DNA from 3 places in the Kitasatospora sp. NPDC030952 genome. Region 3 is predicted to be linked to each of the others. Evidence: riboswitches for the same ligand, from Rfam matches in the RefSeq annotation. Region 3 holds a riboswitch; each other region holds the start of a gene.

Region 1 (3,265 bases), on a different contig from region 3:
TCCAGGTCGGTGAAGTTGGACAGCCGGGGGAAGCGCACCACGGCGACCCGCAGCACGTCCGCCCCCAGCGGCCCGGGCCCGTCCGCCCGGTCCACCACGGTGGACAGGTCCAGCGAGTCCTCGGCGTCCAGCCACAGGCCCGGCAGCATCGGCAGGGTGCCCAGCACCGGACGGCCGGTCAGCTCGTGCAGCATCTCCAGCCCGGGCGCCAGCAGCCGGGCGTCGCCGCGGAACTTGTTGACGAACCAGCCCGCGACGTGCCGCTGGTCCTCCGCCGAGAGCAGCGCCAGCGTCCCGTACATCGCCGCGAAGACCCCGCCGCGGTCGATGTCCCCGACCACCACCACGGGCAGCGCGGCGGCCGTGGCCAGGCCCATGTTGGCGATGTCCCGGTCGCGCAGGTTGATCTCGGCGGGCGAGCCGGCGCCCTCGCACACCACCACGTCGTAGCGGGCGCGCAGGTCCGCCAGGCACTCCAGGGCGCGCTCCAGCAGGACGGGCTTGCGCTCCCGGTAGTCCAGCGCCCCCACCTCGGCGACCGGCCGGCCGAGCAGCACCACCTGGCTGCGGCCGTCCGCCCCGGGCTTCAGCAGCACCGGGTTCATCGCCGCCTCCGGCTCCACCCGGGCGGCCTGCGCCTGCATCGCCTGGGCGCGGCCGATCTCGGCGCCGTCGGCGGTGACGAAGGAGTTCAGCGACATGTTCTGCGCCTTGAACGGCGCCACCCGGACACCCTGGCGGACCAGCCACCGGCAGATCCCGGCCGTCACCACGCTCTTGCCCGCGTCCGAGGTCGTCCCCGCGACCAGCAGTGCGTTGCTCATGCCCTACCCCTCCTCATCCACAGGCGGACCACCAGATGCCCCGCGACCGACGTACCCAGCGCCAGCGCGCCCACCCGCCGGGACAGCGTGCAGGCCCGCTCGATGTCGTCCACCGTCACCGGCCGGAACTCCGCCCCCAACACCGGCCGGTGCTCCACCCGCGACTGTGGCTCCGCACCCGCCCCCGGGCGCTCGTGACCCGGAGCCGACGCGCCCTTCGGCTCGTGCGGGTACCGAAGACTCCCGCCCAGCCGCACGCCGACCGCCCCCGCGAAGGCCGACTCGGCCTGGCCCGCGTTGGGGCTCGGGTGCGCGGAGCCGTCCCGGCGCCAGACCCGCCAGGCGGTACGGGGTTCGGGCGCGGCGGCCACCGTCAGCAGCGCCGTCAGCCGGGCGCCCGGCCAGCCCGCCAGGTCGTCCAGCCGGGCCGAGGCCCAGCCGAACCGGGCGTAGCGGGGCGAGCGGTGGCCGACCATGGCGTCCAGGGTGTTCACCGCGCGGAAGGCCAGCAGGCCCGGGGTGCCGGCCAGGGCGCCCCAGGTCAGCGCGTTCACCACGGCGTCGGCGGTGTTCTCGGCCACCGACTCGACCACCGCCCGGGCGATATGCTGCTCGTCCAGCGCGCTCGGATCCCGCCCGCACAGGTGCGGCAGCCGCTCCCGGGCCGCCGTCAGGTCGCCCGCGGCGAGCGAGCGTCCGATGGTGCGCGCCTCCCGGGTCAGCGAGGTCCCGCCGAGCACCGTCCAGGTCGCCGCGGCCGCCAGCGCCGCCCGGCCCAGCGGACGCCGCCCGACCGTACGGTCCAGGACGAGCGCCCCAGCCGCGACCGCGCCCACGCACAGCGCGGTGTACCCGGCCCCGGCGGCCCGGTGGTCGCGCCACAGGCGCCGCTCCAGCCGGATCGCGGCGCTGCCGAACAGGGCGACGGGATGGCCGCGGCGCGGGTCGGCGAAACGGGTGTCGGCGGCGTAGCCCGCGACGGCGCCCAGCGCGAAGGCGGCGGCGCGGGTCAGCGGGCGCACGGCAGCGGGCGGCTAGGCCCTGTCCGGGGGTCCGTCTTCGGTGGGGCAGCCTGCATCGCGTGGGTGTCCTCACTCAGGGTCCGCGCCCTGGATCGACGTACCGGTGGCGAGAGTCTCCTGGCTTCCGGGTCGGACGCACCCACGGGCCTTCCAGCGGCTCCTGACGACCCGCCGTGGCGATTCCGAGGGTGCTCCCCGGTGACAGTGGCGGGACCGCGCCGGACTCGCACCGGCTTCCTCTCCATGCCTCCGTTTGGCCCCAGGATCCCATCACGCGCCCGAACCGGGAGTCAACCGAGGTCACGGAGGGGTTGGTCACACGACGTACACGCGCCCGCCCTGTGCGATCGCCCAGCGCGGAGCAGCGCCGACCGGCCCCGCTTCGTGCGTTCGGCGGCTGGGGACGCGCCGCCGGCCGCACCTACGTTCGGTGCCATGCGCCGCAGAAAGCCACCCGCCGCCACCCCCGCCCCGGTGCCGTTCTCGCCAGGAGCCGCCCGCGCCCACCGGGCCGGCCTCGGGCTGACCCCCGAGCAGGTCGCCGAGGGCATGGCCGCGCACGGCGTACGGCTGCTCCCCAGCCACGTGCTCGCCTGGGAGAACGGCGAGCTGCGGCCCGGCGAAGCCGAGTTCATCGCCCTGGCCCGCGCCCTCTGGTGCCCGGCCGACCAGTTGATGGACGGCCGCCCGGTGACCCTGCGGGACCACCGCCTGTCCCGGGAACTCCCCCAGGAGACCGTCGCCGAACGGATCGGAATGCCACTCCCCACCTACCGGCAGGCCGAACTGACCGGCCACTGGGACGGCGACCCTGACCAGACCCACGCCCTCGCCCAGGTACTCGGCCTGCGACTGACCGAACTGGTCGAGGCCACCGGCCGCCGCGAAGCCCTCGACCGACTGCTCCGCCAGTGCGTGGCCGGCCGCTGGCAGCCCCACCTGCGCCCACTCGCCCGACTGGTCCCCGTCCCGGAAGCCGACCTCGCCGCCGTCCTCCCCCTCCTCCAACAGGAACACCACATCCCCACCCACTGGGGCGCCACCACCCAGCCCCGCACCCCCACCCCACCCCTCACCCCCCGCTTCTGGCACCTCCTCAGCACCCACCACCCCACCATCCCCATCTGACCGGCCCACACCTCCACACCCACCCCCATCGGGCGCGCAGGGCAAAGCCCGCGCGCCCGCAACACCCCCACCCCCAGCAACTACCCCCACCCACCCCCTCACCCCCAGCACCCACCCACCCACCTCACCCCCTCCCCCTCCCCACCCGACCAAGGCGAGAGGGACGCGCTGCGGGAGGGGGCGGTGGAGGGGGTGGGTGCGGAGAGGGGCGTGACGGGTGATTTTCAGACCGCCCACGGCGCCCAACCCCCCACCACGAGGGTCGGCAGTCGGAAAATCATCCAGCCCCCG
Region 2 (3,265 bases), on a different contig from region 3:
GACCGGATGGTCCTGCGCAAGTACGACCCGGTCGCCGGCCGGCACGTCGACTTCCGCGAAGAGCGCTGACCGCACCAACCCCCCGGAGGAGCCCAGCCATGAAGCCCGGAATCCACCCCGCCTACCGCCCGGTCGTCTTCCGCGACAAGGTCGGCGGCCTCGCCTTCCTCACCCGCTCGACCGTCACCGGCGACCGCACGGTCGAGTGGGAGGACGGCAACACCTACCCGGTGATCGACGTCGAGATCTCCTCGGCGAGCCACCCCTTCTACACCGGCCAGTCCCGGGTGCTCGACACCGCGGGCCGGGTCGAGCAGTTCCGCCGCCGCTACGGCGACCGGCACTGACCACAACGCCGGAACAGCGCCTCCCCCGGGTCGGGGAGGCGCCGTTCCGGCGTGCGCGAGCAGGGGCTCAGCGCGGCGGCCTGACCACCGGGCGCTAGGACTGCTTCTCGGGCGTCCAGCGCTTCTCGACGCCGGCCAGCTTCCAGTAGCCGATGGCGATCGCCCACACCACCACGAACAGCCCCGCGATCGCGTAGCCGACGTTGTCCAGCGAGATGTCCGCGATGAACCCGGTCACCGGGTCCGTCAGGTCGAGCTTCTCGTGCAGCACGCCGACCAGCTCGATGGTGCCGATGATGAAGGCCACCGCGATCGACAGCCCGGTGATGGTCAGGTTGTAGTACACCTTGCGCACCGGGTTGGAGAAGGCCCACTGGTACGCGAAGTTCATGAACGTCCCGTCCAGGGTGTCGAACAGGCTCATCCCGGCCGCGAACAGCAGCGGCAGGCAGACGATCGCGTACCAGGGCAGCCCGGCCGCCGCGCCCGAACCGGCCATCACCATCAGGGTGACCTCGGTCGCGGTGTCGAAGCCCAGGCCCAGCACCATGCCGACCGGGAACATCTGCCCGGGCCGGGTGATCGAACGGGTCGCCCGGTTCAGGATCCGGGCCATGAAACCGCGCGAGTTGAGGTGCTCCTCCAGCTCCGCCTCGTCGTACTTCCCGGCCCGCATCGAGCGGAACACCTTGAGGATGCCCAGCAGCGCCGCCAGGTTGAGCGCCCCGATCAGGTAGAGGAAGGCGCCGGAGGCCGTGGTGCCGACCAGCCCGAGCCACTTGTGGGTGGCCGAGTCGTCGTCCATCAGGGTGTTCGCCAGCTGGGCGCCGCCCGCCACCAGGGCGGCCATCACCACCACCATCGAGGAGTGCCCGAGGGCGAACCAGAAGCCCACCGAGACCGGCCGCTTGCCGTCCGCCATCAGCTTGCGGGTGGTGTTGTCGATCACCGCGATGTGGTCGGCGTCGAAGGCGTGCCGCATGCCGAGGGTGTACGCGGTGATGCCCAGGCCGACCCCGAACACCTGGGTGCCGACCGCGTAGTCGTGGGGCGCGACCAGGAAGACCAACGTCCCGAAGGCGACCACGTGCATGGCGAGGATCACCCCCATCAGCCCGGCGGCCCGGAGGGTGTCCTCGCGCTTCCAGCGGAAGGTGGGCAGGACGGAGGGGGGCGCCGCCTCGGCGGGAGTGGCGGTTTCGGGCAGGGTCATCTCGGGATCACGCTCCAGCACCTCGTGGAATGACTTCGTGAGATGCCGTGGCCGGTCTCCTGGCTTACGGGGCTTCCGGACCCGCCTTCCCAGGCGCACGAGGCGCCCAGTGGCATGTGGGTCCGGACAACTGTCCCCCGATCACAGTGGCGAGGGCCGCTCCGGACTGGGACCTGTTGAGGGTCCGTCACCGGTCTTCCCGAGCACCACGGCGGGGAACACCGTAGGGGTAGCACCACACCCCCGCAAGGCTGCGCACCTGTGCAGGTGTCCAGGATCACAGGTGGTGAGCTGCCAGAATGTCCGCATGCATCTCGTACCGGCCGACCGCGCGGGCCACCGCACCATCGACGGACACCGGGTCTGCGAGGCCATCGCCGCCATCGGGGACACCGCCCACGTCCGGTCCTGGGCCGAGCGGTTCTCCCTGCTCTCCGACCCCGGACGGCTCGCCCTGCTGCTCGCCCTCCACCGGGCCGGCCCGCTCGCCGTCAGCGACCTGGCGGTCGCCACCGGCATGCGCGACCCGGCCGTCTCCCAGGCCCTGCGACTGCTCCGCACCGCGGGCGTGGTCACCGGCGACAAGGACGGACGCGTGGTGCGCTACCGGCTCGTGGACGACGCCATGCGCCCCCTCCTCGACGAGTGCGCCGCCGCCGAGCACGACGAGCCGACCGCGGCGGTGGGCTGACGACCCGACCGGCCCCCGACAAACCACGCCGAGACGCGGCCGGATGAGTACGATCACGATGTGCCGTCCCACCCCCACGTCTGGCCCGCCGACCGCTGGAACACCCGCCCGGTCAAGGCCCGCGTGCTGGCGGTCGCCCGCACCCTCACCTCAGCGACCCGGGTCCTGGACGTCCTCGCCCTGCTGGACCCGGACGGCATCGAGCGGTACTTCACCGTCAACCCCGGCTCCGCGTTCGCCGACCGCGCCCTGGACGAGTACCTCCACGGCCTGCCCGGCTACACCGTGCTCGACTGGGAGGACGCCGTCCGGCGCCACTTCGACCTCGCCGTCGCCTGCGCCGTCCACGCCTCCATGCACCGCCTGGACGCCCGCCTGGTCGTCCTCCCGCACGGCGCCGGCTACAACCGCCTGGTCACCGAGTCCACCGGCGACACCGTCACCGCCGCCGGCCTCTCCCGCAACGAACTCACCCACCACGGCCGGGTGTTCGTCGACGTCCTCGGCCTCTCCCACCCCGAACAGCTGGACCGGCTGCGGACCTCCTGCCCCGAGGCCCTGGACGTCGCCCGGGTCGTCGGCGACCCGTGCTTCGACCGGATCCTGCGCAGCGAACGCTCCCGCGACGGCTACCGCGCCGCGCTCGGCGCCGTCGACGGCCGCCGGCTCGTCGTCGTCAACTCCACCTGGAGCGAACACTCGTTATTCGGCCGCCACCCCGACCTCCCCCAGCGCCTGGTCCGCCGGCTGCCCGCCGACGAGTACACGGTGGCCGTCGTGCTCCACCCCAACATCTGGAGCCGGCACGACCCCGAGGCCCTGCTCGACGACGCCCGCCGGATGGGCCTTCGCCTCATCCCGCCCCACCAGGGCTGGCAGGCCGCACTCGTCGCCGCCGACTGCCTGATCGGCGACCACGGCTCGGTCTCCGTCTACGGCGCCGCCCTGGCACGCCGCACCCTGCTCGTCGCCACGGGAGCCGCCGAACTCGACCCGCACTCCCCCAGCTACGCC
Region 3 (3,265 bases):
CCACTGCGGGGCGGCCGTCGGGAAGTGGTCGATGTGCAGCTCGCCGCGGGCGGCGCGGGTCTCGCCGTACGCCTCGTGGCGGCCCAGCTGCTCGGCCAGGTCGGCGGAGCGCTCGTACGCGGTGAGCATGATGCGCTCGGCGATGAGGGTGGACAGGCGGGCGGCCTCGGCGGAGTCGAAGTCGATCCGCAGCTTGAAGAAGACGTCCTGCAGGCCCATCACGCCGAGGCCGACCGGCCGCCAGCGGGAGTTGGAGGTGCCGGCCTCGGTGGTCGGGTAGAAGTTGATGTCCACCACGCGGTCGAGGAAGGTCACGGCGGTGCGGACGGTGGCGTCGAGGCGCTCCCAGTCCATGGCGTTGACCAGGTCGTCGGCGGAGGCGCCGGCGGCCACGTGGGCACCGAGGTTGACCGAGCCCAGGTTGCAGACGGCGGTCTCGGAGTCGTCCGTGACCTCCAGGATCTCGGTGCACAGGTTGGAGGAGTGCACCGTGCGGCCGGGCAGCGCGGTCTGGTTGGCGGCGCGGTTGGAGGCGTCCTTGAAGGTCATCCAGCCGTTGCCGGTCTGCGCGAGGGTGCGCATCATGCGGGCGTAGAGGGTCTGCGCCGGGATGGTGCGGACGGCCTTGCCGGCCAGCTCGGCCTTGCGGTACGCCTCGTCGAAGTCGGCGCCCCACAGGTCGACCAGCTCGGGGACGTCGGCCGGGGAGAACAGCGACCAGTCCTGGTTGGCGTTCACGCGGCGCATGAACTCGTCCGGGATCCAGTGCGCCAGGTTCAGGTTGTGGGTGCGGCGCGCCTCCTCGCCGGTGTTGTCGCGGAGCTCCAGGAACTCCTCGATGTCGGCGTGCCAGGTCTCCAGGTAGACGCAGGCCGCGCCCTTGCGGCGGCCGCCCTGGTTGACGGCGGCGACCGAGGAGTCGAGGGTGCGCAGGAACGGCACGATGCCGTTGGACTTGCCGTTGGTGCCGCGGATCAGGCTGCCGCGCGAGCGGACGCGCGAGTAGGACAGGCCGATGCCGCCGGCGTGCTTGGAGAGGCGGGCGATCTGCGCGTAGCGGTTGTAGATCGAGTCCAGGTTGTCCAGCGGCGAGTCCAGCAGGTAGCAGCTGGACATCTGGGGGTGCCGGGTGCCGGAGTTGAAGAGCGTCGGCGAGGAGGTCAGGTACTCCAGGCGGCTCATCAGGCCGTACAGCTCGGCGACCTCGCGCACGGACTGCTCGGAGTCGCCGACCGCCAGGCCGCAGGCGACGCGGAGCAGGAAGTGCTGCGGGGTCTCGATCACCTTGCGGGTGATCGGGTGGCGCAGCAGGTAGCGGGACTGCACGGTGCGCAGGCCGAAGTACTCGAAGCGGTCGTCGCCCGCGGTGTCGATCAGCGCGTCGAGGGTGTCGGCGTGCTTGGCGACGAAGGCGGCGGTGATGTCACCGATCAGGCCCTCGGCGTGACCGACGGCGATCGAGGCGGAGAAGGAGGCCGAGCCCTGGCTGTTCGCCTCGTCGACGATCTCCAGGGCGAGCAGACGGGCCGCCAGCTTCGAGTACTGGGGGTCCTCGGCGATCATCGACGCGGCGGCGTCCACGGCCAGCCCGCGCAGCTCGGCGAAGTCCGAGCCGGCGTGGCGGCCGCGCAGCGCGGCGGCGGCGACATGGCCGGGGTCGACCTCGGTGAGGTCGGCGCTGCGGTCGGTGAGCAGCCGCAGGAGCGCGCCGCCGGGGTCGGAGACCGTCGGGTCGACAAAGGCGGTTCCGGTGCCCTGGGTGGGCAGGGTGACTGAGGCAGCGGTGGTCAAGGCGCTCTCTCCTGGCGGCGATCGGCGGCGTGATCGGGGTCACCCGGGCCGATGTGGGCAGGGGAGCACGGCGCGAACGCAAAAAAGCGTCGCGCGAGGTGTCTCCCCGGCCCGCCCGCGAGGCCCGGAGGGGGTCGTTCTGGTGCCGGCGCGGCCTCTGCGGGAGGGCCGTGGCGCACACTGTTCGGCAGGTACTCGGACTCGCGGTACGGCTGCTGGAGCCGCCCGCACACCGCTGCGGGGCAGTCCCGGAATCGCACCGGGTTCCCCTGCATCGACAGCAGAAGCGAGCATACATGTAGTGGTGTCTCCTCGATGCGACACCACATGTAGTGCGGCGTGGCGTGTTGGTGCGATGACCGGCGGTGCCTGGGCGGGCGACGGTTCGTGGCCGTCCGAGGCCCGGAGGCGCGCCGCGGGCACGGCGTGACGGCCCGTCCGGAGCCCTCTGCCGGCGCTTCGGACGGCCCCGCCCGACGCACCCCGCGTCCTGGTTTCGATACGGAACGGTCACCGGGCCTAGGGACCGTCATGGGGATGCCCTACGATCTGGGCGCATGAGCGACGGAACTGGCGTACCTGGGCACGGGCCGCAGGGGACGCCTCCCGCCGGGCCGGGGGGCGGACAGAATCAGCAGCCGGTGGTGCCGGGTCCGGTACCACCGCCGAGCGGCGGCTTCGGCCCGCCGCCGGCTTCCTACGGGCAGGTGGCGCCGCCCGCGCAGCCGTTCTCCCAGCCCGTCCCGCCGGTGCCCCAGCCGGTCCAGCCGCCGGTTCCGCAGCCGCAGTGGCAGCAGCAGCCTCCCCAGCAGCCGGGTCCGCCCCAGCCGGGTCCGCCCCAGCCGGTCCCGCCGCAGCGCGTCGAGCCGGACTGGGAGGCGTTGGCCAACCGCAACGAGGCCGACGCCAGGCGCAAGCGCCGGGTGAAGGTCATCGGCATCGTGGCCGCCGTCGTCCTGGTGGGCGGCGCGGTCGCGGGCGGCGTGCTGCTCCTCGGCAAGAAGGACGACCCGAAGAAGGCCGCCGGCGGTCCGGTCGCCACCGCCTCGAACAAGCCGACCCCCGGCTCGCCGAGCGCGTCCCAGGGCGGTCAGCCGGACGACCCGTCGAAGCCGATCTGGGAGGCCGCCACCGACCCGGCGCCGCAGGACGCGGGGGCGCTGTTCTCCGCGCTGCAGGTGACGATCAACGGCGCGACCTGGAACCGGACCGTGGTCTCGCTGGACCAGCCCTGCTGGGACGGCAACTCCACCACCGGCGGGCTCGGCAAGGTTCTCGGCGACCAGGGCTGCCAGAAGGTGCTCCGGGCGACGTACGTCTCCGGCGACAGCGCGGTGACCGTCGGCGTCGCGGTCTTCGACCACAAGATCCAGGCCGAGACCGCGATGAAGAACTTCACCGGGCAGCTCAAGGGCCTGCCCGCGCCGGGCGCGCCGGCGTTCTGCGCCAACCCCGGCTGCACCGGCGCGCACGG

Evidence for each region. A riboswitch is a leader RNA that binds a small molecule or an ion and turns the genes downstream of it on or off. The one in region 3 is predicted to bind cobalamin.
Region 1: linked by a shared signal. The riboswitch ahead of ACZ47G_RS18835 (cobalamin biosynthesis protein) and the one ahead of ACZ47G_RS08750 (ribonucleoside-diphosphate reductase subunit alpha) in region 3 are both predicted to bind cobalamin.
Region 2: linked by a shared signal. The riboswitch ahead of nicT (Nickel transporter NicT) and the one ahead of ACZ47G_RS08750 (ribonucleoside-diphosphate reductase subunit alpha) in region 3 are both predicted to bind cobalamin.

Annotation. Positions count from the first base shown of each region.
Region 1 is NZ_JBVIFM010000010.1:10,488-13,752, reverse strand. It holds gene ACZ47G_RS18840 (cobyric acid synthase) at 1-824, opposite strand, end outside; gene ACZ47G_RS18835 (cobalamin biosynthesis protein) at 821-1,846, opposite strand; cobalamin riboswitch at 1,958-2,085, opposite strand; gene ACZ47G_RS18830 (helix-turn-helix domain-containing protein) at 2,282-2,974, shown strand.
Region 2 is NZ_JBVIFM010000011.1:216,808-220,072, reverse strand. It holds gene rpmG (50S ribosomal protein L33) at 1-69, shown strand, start outside; gene ACZ47G_RS21090 (type B 50S ribosomal protein L31) at 99-347, shown strand; gene nicT (Nickel transporter NicT) at 442-1,560, opposite strand; cobalamin riboswitch at 1,593-1,786, opposite strand; gene ACZ47G_RS21080 (ArsR/SmtB family transcription factor) at 1,868-2,251, shown strand; gene ACZ47G_RS21075 (hypothetical protein) at 2,312-3,265, shown strand, end outside.
Region 3 is NZ_JBVIFM010000003.1:257,155-260,419, reverse strand. It holds gene ACZ47G_RS08750 (ribonucleoside-diphosphate reductase subunit alpha) at 1-1,767, opposite strand, end outside; cobalamin riboswitch at 1,961-2,101, opposite strand; gene ACZ47G_RS08745 (flagellar basal body-associated FliL family protein) at 2,433-3,265, shown strand, end outside.